Regions from separate parts of the Terribacillus jepli genome, predicted to be linked through region 1. Evidence: riboswitches for the same ligand, from Rfam matches in the RefSeq annotation. Region 1 holds a riboswitch; each other region holds the start of a gene.

Evidence for each region. A riboswitch is a leader RNA that binds a small molecule or an ion and turns the genes downstream of it on or off. The one in region 1 is predicted to bind thiamine pyrophosphate.
Region 2: linked by a shared signal. The riboswitch ahead of AB1K91_RS15935 (thiamine phosphate synthase) and the one ahead of thiT (energy-coupled thiamine transporter ThiT) in region 1 are both predicted to bind thiamine pyrophosphate.
Region 3: linked by a shared signal. The riboswitch ahead of tenA (thiaminase II) and the one ahead of thiT (energy-coupled thiamine transporter ThiT) in region 1 are both predicted to bind thiamine pyrophosphate.

Annotation. Positions count from the first base shown of each region.
Region 1 is NZ_JBFEGH010000006.1:144,103-149,739, reverse strand. Features, by position in the region: gene AB1K91_RS08990 (class I SAM-dependent methyltransferase) at 1-408, opposite strand, end outside; gene AB1K91_RS08985 (hypothetical protein) at 548-808, opposite strand; gene AB1K91_RS08980 (YflT domain-containing protein) at 1,080-1,430, shown strand; gene thiT (energy-coupled thiamine transporter ThiT) at 1,609-2,172, opposite strand; TPP riboswitch at 2,256-2,355, opposite strand; gene AB1K91_RS08970 (peptide MFS transporter) at 2,565-3,941, shown strand; gene AB1K91_RS08965 (response regulator transcription factor) at 3,979-4,587, opposite strand; gene AB1K91_RS08960 (histidine kinase) at 4,562-5,637, opposite strand, start outside.
Region 2 is NZ_JBFEGH010000016.1:5,547-11,183, reverse strand. Features, by position in the region: gene AB1K91_RS15955 (ThiF family adenylyltransferase) at 1-293, opposite strand, end outside; gene AB1K91_RS15950 (thiazole synthase) at 293-1,057, opposite strand; gene thiS (sulfur carrier protein ThiS) at 1,063-1,266, opposite strand; gene thiO (glycine oxidase ThiO) at 1,263-2,384, opposite strand; gene AB1K91_RS15935 (thiamine phosphate synthase) at 2,368-2,997, opposite strand; TPP riboswitch at 3,085-3,196, opposite strand; partial or broken gene AB1K91_RS15930 (SDR family oxidoreductase) at 3,308-4,079, opposite strand; gene AB1K91_RS15925 (SDR family NAD(P)-dependent oxidoreductase) at 4,101-4,853, opposite strand; gene AB1K91_RS15920 (DinB family protein) at 5,133-5,531, opposite strand; gene AB1K91_RS15915 (NUDIX hydrolase) at 5,528-5,637, opposite strand, start outside.
Region 3 is NZ_JBFEGH010000009.1:126,988-132,624, reverse strand. Features, by position in the region: gene AB1K91_RS11790 (copper resistance CopC family protein) at 1-409, opposite strand, end outside; gene thiE (thiamine phosphate synthase) at 547-1,191, opposite strand; gene AB1K91_RS11780 (YckD family protein) at 1,364-1,684, shown strand; gene thiM (hydroxyethylthiazole kinase) at 1,721-2,521, opposite strand; gene thiD (bifunctional hydroxymethylpyrimidine kinase/phosphomethylpyrimidine kinase) at 2,508-3,344, opposite strand; gene tenA (thiaminase II) at 3,337-4,035, opposite strand; TPP riboswitch at 4,156-4,256, opposite strand; gene splB (spore photoproduct lyase) at 4,317-5,345, opposite strand; gene AB1K91_RS11755 (transcriptional regulator SplA domain-containing protein) at 5,338-5,583, opposite strand.

The DNA.
Region 1 (5,637 bases):
TGAAAGCAGGTCTGCACTGTGATCCTTGGTGTAACCAAGTGCAACCACAACGCCTTTTTCGATGGTGACTCTGTGTATTTCTTGAGCAGCCAATTCGAGATCATCGGTATTGTCCAAAACAAATGCCGCCAGCCCGCGCTGGAAAGAAGCATCCGGAAAATTCAATCTGCCTACCCCGCTCGGCATCCGATCGATATTCGACAGCGTTTCCTCCTCCGCTCGAAGCGCCAACTTTTCTAGTAAAGCTTCATCTTTTTCCAGGGCCATCACACGATCCTTCGTTTTATGGGCAATCGGTATTACCAACTCCCCATTGCCAGCTCCAAAGACTATCACTTTTTCTCCGCCCTCTATTTCCAGCAGTTCCAGCACCTCTGCTGCAGAAACTTCAGTTGTCTTATTCACCATACAGCTCTCTCCTTTTGCAATCGATTAGTTCTGTATTGCCCTAACAATACGACGCTAAACGTATCTTCCATAGGCTTTCACGGATTCATCTTTTCTATCCTAAAGCAAAAAAGACAGCTGTTACGTTCCAGCTGTCAGATCAACTCATATATTTATCTTTTTGTATTTTGCGATCGATGAAGAAACACAAATCGCCTATCTTCGGAAAACGTTCGATTTCTTCATTAGCAGGAATCTCCTCCAGTGTGATATCCCAATAGCGCAGCAAGTCATAGTAACTTTTTAAGAAGAGTTGCCGATCACCATTGTATATTTCAGCCAAATCAGAATCAGTCGTTTTGAACGAAAACCTTGGCAGCATATTCTTCGAATATTTATTTACATATTTAACGACAGTCAAATAAATCTCATATTCGCCTGGCGACCTGACATAAGCATTTTTTTGTCTGTACTTGATCAAGATCTATGATATCAGCCATATCGTTTCCTCCTCGGCAGATTTGGAAACTTCGATTTTCATACTGTTTAACATAACCTAATTCTTCTGTATGTCTAATTTCGTCTAAACAGCAGACGAAGTTGAATATTTTCATCTATATAGGGGGATTGTTTCGTTTTTTGCCGAGCGGGTAGATAATTAATACACGCCAGTAATTAAAGGAGAGATAAAAATGAAACCATATCTAAAAGAGTACACAAACGATGAAAAGCTTCAGGAAGACATTCAGCAGCTGAGTACCAAAGGGGTAAATAAAGACAATATCTATGTCTTATCACATGATGATGACAGAACAAAGCGCGTCTCCAGCAAAGTGGATGCCAATACGATCGGGCTATCCGAGATGGGAGCCAAAAGTGCGGTAGGAAGCATGTTCAGCAAACCTGGTGATGAGCTTCGCACGAAATTGCAGGAAATCGGCTTCTCTCAAGAAGAATCGGAGGATTTCGAAGAGGATTTGGATGAAGGGAAAATCTTCTTGATTGTAACCGAAACAGAAAATGTCGAAGGCTTGCTTATTTAAATGAAAGCACTATTCTGATGAGGTGGCCACAGAATAAGTGGTTAAAAATCAAAAAAAGTAGAAGGAGCCTACTACATATAGGTGCCTTCTACTTTTTTATTTGCTCTTAGATAGATATTTTACAATCTCTGCAAAAGAATCATTTAGCTTTTCAGTCTGATAAGCAGTGCCTTTATTATTACTTCGGTAAGATGAGCTTTGGCTGAGCAAGAATCAGAATGAGAATGACCACTATGCTGGCTATGAAACTCGGAAGTAAATAAGATCCATTATAGAAAAGAGAGTAGGCCCAAACAGTTTGCCCTGGAGCAGCTGCTGATCCGAAAAAGACCATTCCTCCTACAAAATGAGCTGCGAACCGCCCGAGACTGCCAATCAACGTGCCAATAACCAAGTATCCAACAAGTTTCGTCCGATTGTTCTCTTTTGCAGCTTTACGTGCAGATCCTGCCGTTACAGCTGCCAGTCCAACCAAAGTGAAAGCTAAAGGGTAATCCAGGAACCCTTGGACAACATGTATTATATAAGGGTTGGTGACTAATTGCAGCAATCCTACAACTAACCCAGTTGCAAGTCCACCTTTCCATCCCCAGCGAAACGCCATCAAAAATATCGGGACCATCTGTAAGGAGATACTGCCTCCTTGCGCCCATGCTTTGAATGAAAATAAATCCAATACGAATGCGAGTGCGGCGAATATTGCCACCTCCACTAAAAATAAAACCTTGCTTCTTGATTGCATATTGCTTCTCCCCTAATAAAAGAATGCAACAAAAAACAATGCCGCAGAGAATCCTTCCGATGGCCCCAATGCGCATTGTTTCCCCATCAAAGAAGCTACATCCCTACGCGAGTGCTAACTCACAGGTTCGAAGGGTCTGGACGAATGTCCATCTCAGCCGGAATGGCTCCCCCTGCAGGCTTTTTTGTACCGATTTGTTTTCTGTTGTCCATCCATTATATAGAAGAATGACAGCGCTAGCAACAATTATTGATATTTCCTATAGATGAAATATAATCCAAGTGTTAATTTTAGCAATTTTATTACTTTTACTTCATCTAACGAAATTGTTTGAATTCGAGAAAAACTATGACGTATAATGGACACTGTTCTTTAAAAAGGGAGGATTAAAAATGGATACACCGGCTACAATCCCACAAGGGAAGAAGCATCCAAAGGGATTGTATCTTCTCTTCTTCACCGAATTGTGGGAAAGATATAGCTATTATGGAATGCGCTCTGTGTTAATGCTTTACTTGACTGCTGCAGTAATAAGTGGTGGCCTGGGAATGAGCACACAACACGCTGCTTTCATTTACAGTTTATACGGAGGAGTCATTTACTTCACGCCTATCATCGGCGGTTATTTAACAGACAGATATATTGGACTGCGTAAAGCAATCACGATCGGTGGTATCATCATGGCGATCGGAGATTTCACAATATTTCTATTCAATAGCCAATTAGGTCTTTATTTAGGGATTCTTTGCTTGATCATAGGTAATGGATTCTTTAAACCGAATATCTCAACTTATGTTGGTGAACTGTATGACCCCAGGGATAAACGGAAAGATGCTGCCTTCACAATCTTCTACATGGGAATCAACTTGGGAGCATTCTTCTCCCCATTGATCGCTGGTTTCCTTGCAGAAGATTTATTCCACTCCGTGGATGCTGACGGTATTGAGCACTTTGGATTCAAATGGGCATTCTTGGCCTCTTCCATCGGTATGATTATCGGTCAATTGATTTTCAGCATGTTAGGTAAAAAGTATTTGGGGAATATCGGAACAAAACCTGCTCGAACTGAAGTTACTGCAAAAAGTGCTCCTGCAGCAAAAATGACAAAAGCTGAAAAGAAACGGACAGGTGCAGTACTAATACTGTTAGTATTTGTTATCTTCTTCTGGGCTGGCTTTGAACAAGCAGGTACTTCCCTGACACTTTATACAAGGGATTTCATTGATAGAAGTGTGGGCGGTTATACAATACCTGTTTCCTGGTTCCAATCTGTCAATCCGCTATTCATTGTCATCCTTGCACCAATAATATCTGGTATCTGGTTGAAACTAAGTAAATCAAAACGCGGTGATTTACGTACAACGACAAAGATGTCTATGGGTATGGTTCTATTAGGGCTAGGTTTTATGGTTTTAGTTCCAGCCGTACTTTATACAGGCAGTGATGAAACGGATATTGTTCACAAAGCAAATATCTTATTCATCGTCTTTACCTATCTATTCCATACCATAGGTGAGCTTTGCTTGTCACCTGTAGGTCTATCGATGGTAAGTAAAGTAGCACCTGTAAAAATTGCTTCACTTTTGATGGGTGTATGGATGGCAGCTAACGGTATTGCTGCCATTATCTCCGGATGGCTTGCCGGATTGACAGCTACCCTCGGTTATGTGGAGATATTCAGCATAATCGGTGCAGCTGCTATCATAGTAGGTCTGATCCTGCTTACAGTTTCCAAAAAACTACAAGCCATGCTGGATGCAAGAGATTAAATTTCAGAAACACAGTTCCTTTTCGGAGCTGTGTTTTTTATATGTATTCCTTCTCCTTCGCTATGTAAACTGCTTGCGAACGATTCTGAGCTCCGAGCTTATCCAGAAGTTCGGAGAAGTAGTTCCGGACAGTCCCTGGAGATAAAAATAGTTCTGCAGCTATTTGTTTGGTAGAGTATCCTCGTTCAGCCAGCTGGAGAATTTGCTTTTCACGTTCACTTAGCGGATTATCGATTCCCTGTACGAATTGATACGTTATTTCAGGGCTTATCACCGTGCGTCCATGATTCACGATATCTCTTACAGCATGTGCCAGCTGTTCACTCGGTGTATCTTTCAATAGATATCCTTCCACTTTCATCTTCATCGCTTCTTTTACATAGGCAGCAGTGGAAAAGGTCGTCAGCATCAGCACCTTTTCGGAGCGGTTGTTTTGCCGCATCCAATCCACAACTTCCAAGCCGCTATATTTCGGCATCTCGATGTCCAGAATCAGCAGATCATATGTTTTTGTTTGCAGTGCTTGCAGAACTTCCTCACCAGTGGCAGCCTGACAGTCAACATAGAAATCTTCCTCTAAATCAAGCATCGTTGCCATTGCGCCTCGAAGCATGTTTTGATCATCCGCCAACAGCATACGAATCATGCGAAGTACCTCCTTCGGTTTGCATCGGAACATGTATTGCCAGATGTAATCCGCTATTTTGCCGTTTTTCGAAATGGACTCTCCCCTTCATCAGCCTCACTCTTTTCCTGATTCCATCCATGCCATTTCCTTCTTGCCACTCCCTGCCATCGAAGCTGCCATTGTCCACTACTTCCAAAAGTAGCTCGCTGCCAGATTGACTGACTCGAATCTTACATAATGTAGCATTGCTATGACGGATGACATTCGTGACAGCTTCTTTCACAATATAAGCAAGCAGCGTTTCCTTAGAACTATCCTTCATCAGCGGCATTTGCCGTTCCAATTCAACATCAATACCAGCTTCCTGTAATCGATAACGAGCAGATTCCATTTCCTCTTGCAACGAAACATGACGCAAATCACTGACTATTTCACGCATGTCCTGAAGCAATGATCTAGCTAGCAGCTGGATATCGTGCAATTCCTGTTCTGCCCGATCCCGATTGTGATGTAAAAGCTTTTTCGATATATCACTTTTCACCGAAATAGTCGATAATGTCTGCCCGACTGTATCATGTAAATCACGGGCAATTCTATCTCGTTCCCTCTCTTTGATCAATTCTTCGACTCGGTTGTTCGCTTCGGATAATTCTTGGTTGACTGCTTCCCACTTTCGATACCATGTCTCTTGAGCTTTCCAGGCTGCAGGTGTAATCAAGCCGATTAAAATACCCGGCAAAAGATAACCCCAAATTATATTCGTTAAACCAAGTATATCTACAAGCAGCAAGCATACTGTCACACTATTGATAGCAGCATACCCCACCCAGAATTTCCACGGCTTCTTCAAACCATACAGCATGCTCATTGCGTATAAAAGTAAATAAAAATAAGATGCTGATACGAAGAAAACGAGAAAAGCAATAAGCGGTGTCATGATCATGGAAGCAGCAAACGTATGTTCAGGCCGCCAATATATTTCTCGATAGCAGATAAAAACAGCAACCAAGGTCAGCAAAGTGAGCCAAAAACAAAAACCTTCAATATTAAGTAAACCCAAGCATGAAT
Region 2 (5,637 bases), on a different contig from region 1:
GATTGCAGCTTTACATGCTGATTTATTGCCTTTAGCCGCTTTGCCGCAGCAGATGCTTTCGGCAAATAGGCAGCAGCGTCTTCTTCCGTATACAGCTGCTGGCGCTGGAGGTTATGAAGTTCGACATAATCGCGATCGATGAGTACCAGCTCCCCGATGCCCGCACGGACAAGCATCTCTGCAGAAGCAGAGCCCAATGCCCCCATACCGATCAAGACAATTTTACTTTTCCCCACCTGCGTCTGCCCTTCCTTGCCGATAAACAATTCCTGCTTCCGATAACGATCCCGCATCAAGTAAACAACCCTTCCGTCGGACTGCTTGCTACAGCATAGTTCTTCTCAGGAATCCTGCCTGCTTCAAACCCCATTCTGCCCGCATCGATTGCCAGCTTCATTGCATGCGCCATTTTAACAGGGTCTTGAGCTCCGGAAACTGCCGTATTCAGCAGGACTCCATCCGCTCCGAGCTCCATTGCGTAAGCGGCATCCTTTGGAGAGCCAATGCCCGCATCGACAATCACTGGTACACTGCACTGTTCCACGATCATACGAAGATTGAAAGGATTGATGATTCCGTTTCCTGAACCAATCGGCGATGCACCTGGCATAATAGCGTGGACTCCCAAACCTTCAAGCCGCTTGGCCAATACAACGTCATCGGATGTGTATGGCAGGACGATGAAACCCTCCGCCAATAACATTTCGGATGCACGCAGTGTTTCGACTGGATCGGGAAGCAATGTCCTATCACAGCCGATCACCTCCACCTTTACCATATCGCATAAACCAGAGGCTTTTGCCAGCTTGGCGATACGGACAGCCTCCTCGGCCGTTTTAGCCCCCGCCGTATTCGGCAGCAAGGTATACCGTTCTAAATCAAGCTGTTCGAGGAAATTCGGCTGGGATGCCTCGAAAATATCCATCCGACGCACTGCAAATGTCAGTATCTCTGCTTCTGATATAGCCACGGCCTCTTTTTGCACCTCAAAGGACGGGTATTTGCCTGTTCCCAACAACAAACGGGAAGCAAATGTCTTATCTGCAATTTGTAACATCTCGTTCATCCTCCTCCTACAAAATGGATCAGTTCGACTTTATCGCCATCTCTGATTGGCTGATCTGCATATGCAGATTTGCTGATGATTTCCTTGTTCAGTTCGACTATCACAATCCTGTTTTCCAATGAAAGTGATCCTAACAGCTGCGCGACATTCTGGATATCCGCGGATAATTCATGCTGCCTGCCATTCAGTTGAATGCTCACATCCGTACCTCCTCACCAGTATGCAGTCGGTTGACTCGAAAAGCTTTCGTCCATTCTTCAGGGACAGTATTGCCGTCAATCAAATCACTGATCATCTTACCTGTAACAGGAGCAAGCAGGATCCCATTGCGCTGGTGGCCAGCGGCAATGAACAACCCCTTCATCTCCGGATGCTCCCCGATCAGCGGCTTGCCATCGATCGTCTGAGGCCGGAGACCAGCCCAGCTTCTGAGAAACGGCATCTTATCTATCTCCGGCAGCATCTGCCTCGCTTTCTCCATGACGGTCTGTATGCCTCCAAAAGTCGGCTCTGTACTCCAATCACCCCTGACCTTCGTCGCACCGATGATCAGCTCGTTATTGTTTCGCGGAACAATGTAATGCTGATCATGGAATAAGCTGCAAGTGAGTGGCATCTGCGTATTTGTGACAGCGATGCATTCCCCTTTTACCGGATAAAGCGGTGTTCCCAAGCCCAAACGCTGCAAAAGGGCATTACTCCATACACCGCCGGCAATGACTGTATATGCAGCCTGCCATTCTCCCTTGGAAGTCTGTATCCGATATTGCCCAGCTTCGTTCACGACATCATCAACTCGAGTGAATTCATGTATACGCGCTCCAAATGTTTGGGCAGCAGAATAGAATCCTCTGCAGGCATTGGCAGGGGTGACATGCACATCGTAAGCTATATGAACAGCCCCTAGTACAGACTTTGTCAGCCCGGGCACTTCTTTTTCCGCACCAGTTTGATCAAGCCATGTCACACCTGCCAAAGAACGAATCTCGGACAGCCTAGCTTTTTCTTCCGCCGTAAACACAAGCTGCAATAATCCGCCAGTGCGCCGCTCGATATCTATTCCCGCAAGCGCACGAATATCCGTTTCCGCTTCTTCGTACAGCTTTTGACTAGTGCGGGCAAAAGAATACAGCGACGCTCCGAACTCTTTGTATTCCGAATGCGCACCCAGCATGCCCGCTGCTGCTTGTGTCGAGCCTGAACCGACTTGGCCTGCTTCAAATAAATCGACCTGGTGGCCTGCCTTCGCCAAATAATAAGCAATTGAACTGCCGATGATACCTCCTCCAACGACAGCTACCTCAGTGGATCGCTTCAAGACGCGAACACTCCTCCCTTAATTTCTTCACAGCTTCCAGCGGTTGTCTTGCTGAAAAAATGCCGCTCATCACAGCAGCACCATCCAATTCAAGCGCTTTCAATACAGCTAATCTCTCTGCGGTGATTCCTCCTATCCCATACAACGGCACTCCAACGTTCTGGCGGATTCCTCCTAGATGGGATAGCGGTTGAGGAATTTTCCCTTGCTTGCTTGCTGTCGGAAAACAATGACCATACAGCACGTATGCTGCACCAGCTGCTTCTGCCTGCGCAGCTTCCTCAAGTGAATGGATAGGAGCCCCGAACCGCATCTCAGGATAATGTCTTTTCAACTCTTTCAACGGCAGCCCATGCCCTGGAATATGCACTTGCTTGAAACCAAGCAGCATGGCTGTATCAACCCGGTCATTGATCCATAGCTTTGCCTCTGGCAGCCCTCGCTTCACCAACTCCCGGCATAGCTCATACACCACGCCAGCCGGCTTTTTCTTCTCCCGAATCTGTACATGATCGACATAAGGATGAATCTCCAGCAATATACGGAGCAAGTCAGAAGTATCATGCCTGTCATCTGTCACTGCCATCAATTTGATCACTATCACCTTCTTCATGTGAACAAGCCCGGAAGCACAAAAAACCACTCCCCCGGAGGAAAGTGGTGTGTGATCTGCGAAAAATACATACAAAAGAGCATGTAAACTCGAGTGTCTACACTTTCCTACGCAGGTCCGAACCTGTTCAGGTTATGAGGGTTTAAAGAGTCGCCACTCTTAATCTCAGCCCTTATGAAGGGATCCCCTAGTGTGAAAAACTAACTATGAACTTATCCATATCGTAGCATAAATAACATAATATGCAAGAATTTTTCAGCAATAAAAAGACCATCTGAATCAGCCAGATGGTCTCCCGAGAAAACATAGATCAGTATTTATAAGATTGTCCGCCGTCAATCGGCACAACCGCTGCATTGATGAAATTCGCTTGATCAGAAAGCAGGAATGCAACCAAAAATCCTACTTCTTCCGGCTTGCCGAATCGCTTCATCGGGTTGACGCTGACGAATTCCTTACCTGCCTCTTCCCAATTATCTCCGCCCAGCTGACGGAGCGATCCCTCAACCATTGGCGTCATGATTGCGCCAGGTGCAATTGCCTTGATACTGACACCGTATTGACCGTATTCAATACCAGAGTTGCGTGTCAATCCGACCACGCCATGCTTGCTCGCTGCATAGCCGGACTGGTTGCCTACACCGCGGATCCCTCCGACTGAGGCTGTGTTGACAACAGAACCGAAGCCCTGCTCTTTCATGACTTTCAACACATGCCGCATGCCATAGAAGACACCATTCAAATTGATGTTTACAACACGGTCAAATTCTTCCACGCCGTAATCTTCTGTGAGATTCTGTTTTCCTTCCACGCCTGCATTGTTGAAGAAACTGTCGATTTTGCCGAACTTGTCTACTGTTTGCTTCACATAAGCTTCTACTTCAGGCTCATTCGCGCAGTTTGCAACAATTGTGAGGACTTCATGCTGCAAGAACTTCCTGCTTTGTCTCTTCCAATCCTATTTCGCTCAAATCGACCAGTGAAAGCTTTGCACCCTCTTTTGCTACTTGAAGTGCTGCTGCACGACCCAGACCTGAACCGCCGCCTGTGATCAAAACTACTTTATCTTCAAAACGTTTCATGAGAATCTCTCCTTTAGTTTTTTAGATTGCAGTGAATCCGCCATCAATCGGCACAACTACACCGTTGATATAAGGTGCTTTGCCAGTCAGCAAGAAGGTGACAAGCTCCGCTACTTCTTCCGGCTGGCCAAGACGCTTCTGCGGGATTGGTTCTGTTGCATTTACGAATGCTTCCGGATTTTTCTCCTTGTACTCTCGTACCATTGGTGTTTCTGTCGTACCTGGTGCTATTGCATTCACTACAATCCCTTGCGCCGCATACTCAGCAGCCAATGTTTTCGTGATGCCGACCATCGCGTGTTTCGTCGCAGAATATGTACCGACTGTAGCCTGCCCGACAACGCCCGCTGTGGACGACGTGTTCACGATGCGCCCGCCGCCATTGGCAAGCATCACTTCCAAAACATATTTCAAACCATAAAGAGCTCCATTCAGATTGATACCTAAAACCATATCAATCTGTTCAATGGTATTATCTACAAATTTGACTCCAGGTCCCGAGATTCCTGCATTATTATAGAACATATCGATAGTACCAAATGCCTCGACTGTTTTAACTACATATTGTTTTACTTCTTCTGCTTTGCTGACATCAGCTTTTATGAAAATTGCTTTTGATCCTTTTTCTTCCACCAAGCGGACCGTTTCCCGACCAGCTGCTTCAGATACGTCAACGACGCTGATTGCGATACCTTCTTCTGCCAATCGTAAGGCGACAGCTTGCCCAAGACCGCTTCCGCCTCCCGTAATGACCGCTACTTTCTGCCTATCCATAAGCATAGCCTCCTACCTTTATAAAAAAATAGGTTAATTTACCTACTCTATATGTAAGAGCTTACACCTTTTATGAAAAAACGGTCAAGCAATTTGCAACTGCCCGGAAATTATTCTTGAACAGATACAATCAATGTGTTCATTAACTCAAGTGGTAGTATTTTTCACAGAGACGAAAGTGATGTTTTTCATGAATGCCTATCAATTGTATGCGCTGAATCAAGTTGGGGTAATGTGCGAGTGGGTCAGGATAGCGAATCCGGCCGGCAATTTGGCTCTCTATTTCGAAACCATCTTTTCGAGCTGTACTGTCTCCTTATGCAAATTTTGTTTAAGCTGATCAAATTCCAGCCTTCCCTCTATATTTTTTGGCGGCTGTAAAATGGATGGAGCTCTCATCGGTTTTCCATGCTTTTCCCGATATGCTTGATAAATATCTTCTATCTCTGTTTTAAAAGGCTTCTGCTTCCGAATGGATCCAATCGGGATATATACCTTATTCAGCTGCCTGAATCTCTTTAACAGCAAATACAAATGATAATACGTTTCCCCTATAGACCATTTTTCAGACATAGGACGGATCCATTCTATTTCTTTATATGCAAGGATTTGCTTATCGAACTTTTCCCTTTGCCGATAAATAGTGTCGAAGTGGCTCTTCATATACTTACATTTCATTCAGTCACCGCCGTAACCATCTCTTTATGAACCAGGTGTACTGGTGCAGATGGCAGTTCAGCAAGTTTCTCTTTCAAGAAATCGGGTTTTAAGGAAAGCTCTTTGA
Region 3 (5,637 bases), on a different contig from region 1:
CTTTCAGATTTTGATCGCTTTTCTCTGCATATTGAACATCTTCATCGTCATTCGTTGTCAAACCTTCTGCTGTAAAAGAAACTGTGTTACCAACCTCATGTCCATCAGCTGAAATCACTTTGTAGCTCAATTCATAATCGCCATTGATCATTTCTTGCGCCAATGGTACGGTGATTGTCGTTCCATCCACAGTCGAAGGTTCTGTGCTGAATGTTTGTCCATCTACTGTCACCTTTGTTTCCACTACATCTTCCACATCCGAATTGAATGTCAGCGTGAAAGCATCCAAGCTCTCTCTCACGGTATCACCCTGTCCGGGGTCAGATGCCGTCAAGACTGCATGGGCAGATACAGTCTGCGGCAGCATATATAAAAATAATGCCAGCAAGACGAACATCGCCTTCTTCATTATCTACCACTCCAATTTTCAAATGTCTCTTCCATCGTATAAAAGAAAAAGACAAGCGTATATAATGAATTGTGACCAAAAACTTACATTTTTATATCCTCAAGCAGCGTTGCCCCTGCCAAATAAAAAAGATGCACTTATCTGTGCATCTTTTCCATTCCCATTTTCAACTCATCGACAGCCTGCTGGATATTTGCTGCTTTGGTCAAGACCGAGATGAACGAGATGCCATCCGCGCCGGCTTGACGAACAGCTTCTGCGTTTTTTTGATTGATACCCCCGATGGCAACAATAGGGAAGTCCCCGACTTGTTTCCGGATTTCCCGCAGTCCAGTCAGTCCGATCGGGAACTTGGCATCGATTTTAGTTCGGGTGGCAGCAATCGGGCCGACCCCGATATAATGCGCTCCGTCTCGGATTGCCTTCTTGGCTTCTTCGGCATTTTGGGCACTTACACCGATTATGAAATGCTCTGGACAACGCTCCTTCACTACCTGCATCGCTTCATCTGTCTGTCCGACATGCACGCCGTCTGCGCCAATCGCAATGGCAAGGTCGACATCGTCATTAACGATGAAAGGAATGCGGTGCGCCCTGCATCTAGCCTGGAGCCTTTCTGCCAGCTGTCGTTTTGCTTCTCCTACCCTCGCTCCTTCCCCTTTTTCACGAAACTGGAACATTGTGATGCCGGCTTCGAGCGCATGTTCCAGTATGTCCTCCGGATCCTTGTCCGGGCAGTTTTGACTGCCCATGATGAAATATAGCTCCAATTCTTCTTTCATGTTACTGCTCCTTTTCCATTGATACTTTCACATCCCAATCCCCTATCGAATATGTTCTCATTCCTCAGATAGAAAACTCCTTGCTGCTAATTTAGGAAAAAGTGTGGAAGATGGATAGCAATCCCAAAACTGCGTAAAGTAAGCCCAAGCTTTGAACAAGGAGATGGTAAAGTTGAAATGGATAAAAGCCGGGGCTGTCATAATCGCTCTATGTCTCGGATTGGTCGTTACCAATCCCGCTGCTTCTTTCGCTGCTGATGAAGTTGTTGCCGATGTATTGACAGATAAGCAAAAGCAGGAAATAGCAGCACTGCAGAAACAAGCCTTGGAGCAGGAAAAGCAAATCATCGAGAAATATGTTGAATTCGGTGTCTTCTCCGAGGAAAGAGCCGACCAAATCGTGAAGCATTTGGACCAACGATTTGAGCAATTGGAGAAGGATGGCTTCATTCCTAAGCCACATAGGCATGGCCATCCTCCCCGTCCAAACTGACCATTTCAATCAGCAGGATCATTCCTGCTGATTGTTTCATTTCACAACTACTTCTAGTTTATCCACCTGTTCCATATCCCTTGCACTATCCCCCAATAGATAAAGCTGGTCCAGAAAAGCAACCTGAAAACTTCCCGGGGCTTCTGTATGTTCAGCCGCTGCTTCTGCTGCGATACCATAAAAGCAGAGTGCGCCGATGCAAGCTTTCACTATATCATCTGCTGCTCCTGCAAATGCCGCAACAACCGCACCAAGCAAGCAGCCGGACCCTGTTATGTTAGTGAGCATTTCGTGACCATTCGCTATGCTGTACGTATTGTTCCCATCCGAGAGGATATCTATTTTTCCTGTTGCGATCACTATCGTATCCAATTCCCTTGCAATCTGCTGAACGAGACTAGGTGAAATACCTTCACCTGAACCATCCACCCCTTTTATTTTGGCAGATGTACCGCCCAGGACAGCTATTTCACCCGCATTTCCACGGATGACAGTGACATCCACCTCTGCCAGAATACGACGGGCCGTTTCTGACCGGTATGTTGTCGCACCCACACCTACAGGATCGAAAATCACCGGTATATCGAGTCTGTTCGCTTCTTTCCCGGCTAGGATCATCGCTTCCACATCCGCTGCAGACAGTGTACCGATATTGATCAGCAACGCCTGTGCATGCTGCACCATTTGCGCCGCTTCTTCCTTGGCAGACGCCATCACGGGAGAAGCACCGAGTGCAATCAATCCATTCGCTGTGAAATTGATGACAACATTGTTTGTAATACAGTGAATCAGCGGGTTCTTTGCGCGGACTTCCTTTATCGCATCAGTATACTTCATTATGCTGTTCCTCCTGTACAGGTACACTTTTCAGACGGTAGCCCCAATGGTTTGTCGGTCCATTTCCTTTGCCTAGCTGCAGCGAATATCGAATGGCATCTGTCACAAAGTCCTTGCCGATCTTGACCGCTTCTTGCAAGGTTCTCCCCTTTGCCAATTCCGCTGTGATTGCTGCTGAATATGTGCATCCTGTACCGTGTGTATGCTTTGTCTGCATTCGCTCGGCTGTGAAGGAGGTGAAGTTTTCTCCATCATAAAGCCAATCTGCTGCATAAGCCCCCTCCATATGCCCGCCTTTCATCAGGACAGCTTTTGCTCCATATTCCCGGACGATCCTTTTTGCCGCTGTTTTGATGCTAGCTTCATCATCTATCCGGATACCAGTCAGTTCTTCTGCTTCGGGTACGTTCGGCGTAACCAGTGTTGCCAGCGGAACAAGATGCGACTTAAGCGCATCCCTCGTTTCTTCTCCCATTAGTGCATGGCCGCTTTTGGCGTACATGACTGGATCCATGATATAAGCTGCCTTCGTTTTATTCAACGTAAAAGCGATACACTGCATCATTTCTTCTGTTGCAATCATTCCGGTTTTTACAGCAGCCGGTCCGATGTCTGTAAAAATGGATTTCAGCTGCTGTTCAAGAAATGCAACTGGAACATGATGAATGGCCTGCACTCCTGTCGTGTTCTGTGCGACGAGAGATGTGATCACACTCATGCCATATACTTCACGCTCTTGGAATGTCTTCAGGTCCGCCTGGATTCCAGCACCGCCCGAAGGGTCCGTACCGGCAATCGTCAATGCACTTCTAACATCAGGCATGAAGGGATTCCCCTTTCAACGGCACCATCCAGTCTTGCTCGGTGGTCGCCATCTCCCAGAAGGCATGCTCCAGCATACAGCTTTTCAGGAAAGCTTTCCGTGCCCGTTCCTTGGCAGCAGATCCTGCCGTTTCGGCCCATTTGTCCAGCCGCTTGCAAAGTTCGGATGTCACATCCGGCATACCGTCTTCCCTGCCGGCATAAAAGAGGATCCACTCCAAGAACGGATTGGATGCATCCGGAGCCTTCGTCTCGATAATATGAGCAGCCAGTGCTTGATACGTCCATGGGCAAGGCAGAAGCGCTGCCATCAGTTCCCCGATATCACCATGCAGAGCACTATTCATCATGTGGGATATATAGTGGTCCGCTGCTGGCGGCGGTGTCATACGCTGCAAATCTTCATATTTCACACCGGCCACCTTACAAAAAACATTATGCGGATGAATTTCACTATGCAGGACGAAGTTGATCTGAGACTGATAGAAATCCATCTCTTCCCGTGTCTCACATTTGCTGACTGCCAAGCCGTAAATACGGGCGAATGCAGTCAGGTACTCATAATCTGCCTTCACGTAATGGATCAATGCTTCTTTCGGCACATGGCCATTTGCTACTCCCGTAACAAAAGGATGCTTATAGATCGCTTCGAAAACCGGGTTTGCTTCTTCTCTCAATTGTGCAGAAAACATGTATTTTCCTCCCCTTATTGGAGAAAGCCCTGATGAAGAGTGATTGGCGCCGGCTATATAAAAAAGCCGCTCCAAAAGTATGGAGCGACTCGTATACATAGTGATAGTGTCAAAGCTTACACGAATCCGGCTCCACTTCCCTACGCTGGTGTTAACCAGATCAGGTTCAAAGGGACAAAGATTTCTCTTATCTCAGCCAAACGGCACCCCTAGTGGACTTCCTCAAAATTCAATTGTCCCTTTAACTATCACATGCATGGATAAGATTGTCAACCGATGCATTAGGTGAAATATTCAATCCGTGATTGCGGGAACATCTTATAAATCGTGCTCCCCAGAACATCTTTGATTTCTTCTTGTTCTTCATTCTGATAAACATATTTTCCGATACCGTAGCGACCCCACTTGTATTTCCGCTTATTTTCATCGAGTTCCAGCTTCGTCATCGGGTAGTTTTTCTGGATGACACGCTTTGCCGGCTTCGTGAATCGATGCTGAATCAATTCAAAAGTGAGATTCTTTTTGGCATGGGCAGGCAATGCCGCTTCCAGCTGCTCAAGCATTTCCGGGTAGCCCTTCTGCCAGCCTTCATGCAGATAGATAGGAGCGACGATGAAACCGAGCGGATACCCAGCTTCTGCTACTTTCACAGCAGCTTCGATCCGATCTTTCAATCGGGAGGTACCAGGTTCGAAATATTTGATCACATAATCATCGTTGATGCTGAAGCGAAATCGTGTCCGCCCCTGATGATCTGCATCCAATAGATGATCCACATGGGCAAATTTTGTGACGAAGCGCAGCTGACCATGCTTGGAACGCCCGAAATATTCTATTGCATGCTTCAACGTATGCGTCAGATGATCGATCCCGACAATATCCGAAGTACAGGAAGCCTCGAATCTTGTTTCCTCAGGAGCCCTCTCTTGCATGTACTGCTCTGCTGCTTCGAATATCTCATCTGTATTCACATACGTACGGATATAAGGTTTGGAACCCATCGTTGTTTGCAGGTAGCAATAATGACAATGCCCCATACAGCCTGTCGCAAAGGGAATTGCGTATTCAGCAGATGGTTTCGACGTATCGAATTTCAATGTTTTCCGCACTCCGACGACCAAAGTCGATTTAGCGGTACGATACTTCTGGAAATCATTGTCCCCTGGCAGATTACGAACCTGATTATGGGAAGTGGTCTCACGGATTTCCACTCCCATTTCCTTGAATTTATTTTGCAGTTTCACTCCAAGCGGGTACTCCAATGCCCTAGGTTCGATATAGACTAGCTGCGGTACGAATGGTTTAACCATAATAACCGCCCTCGGTGAGACCGAAAGCAGACACATACGCCTCTTCTGCCTCTCCAAGATCCTGATAGACGGCTACTTCATCTGTCAACGGATAATATGTTTCATAAACAAATAAAGCCAGTTCCCCAGGCTTTTCGGGATTATGGACGACTGCTGCTTCCTGTATATTTGCCACTCCCTGCGCATGGGGGTTGCGAATGATTACGTAGACGATATCTCCTGCTTGAAATGCATCCATACCAATTTGCCTCCTTTTTTTATACATACTGGGGCTAGTATGCACAGTTTGCAG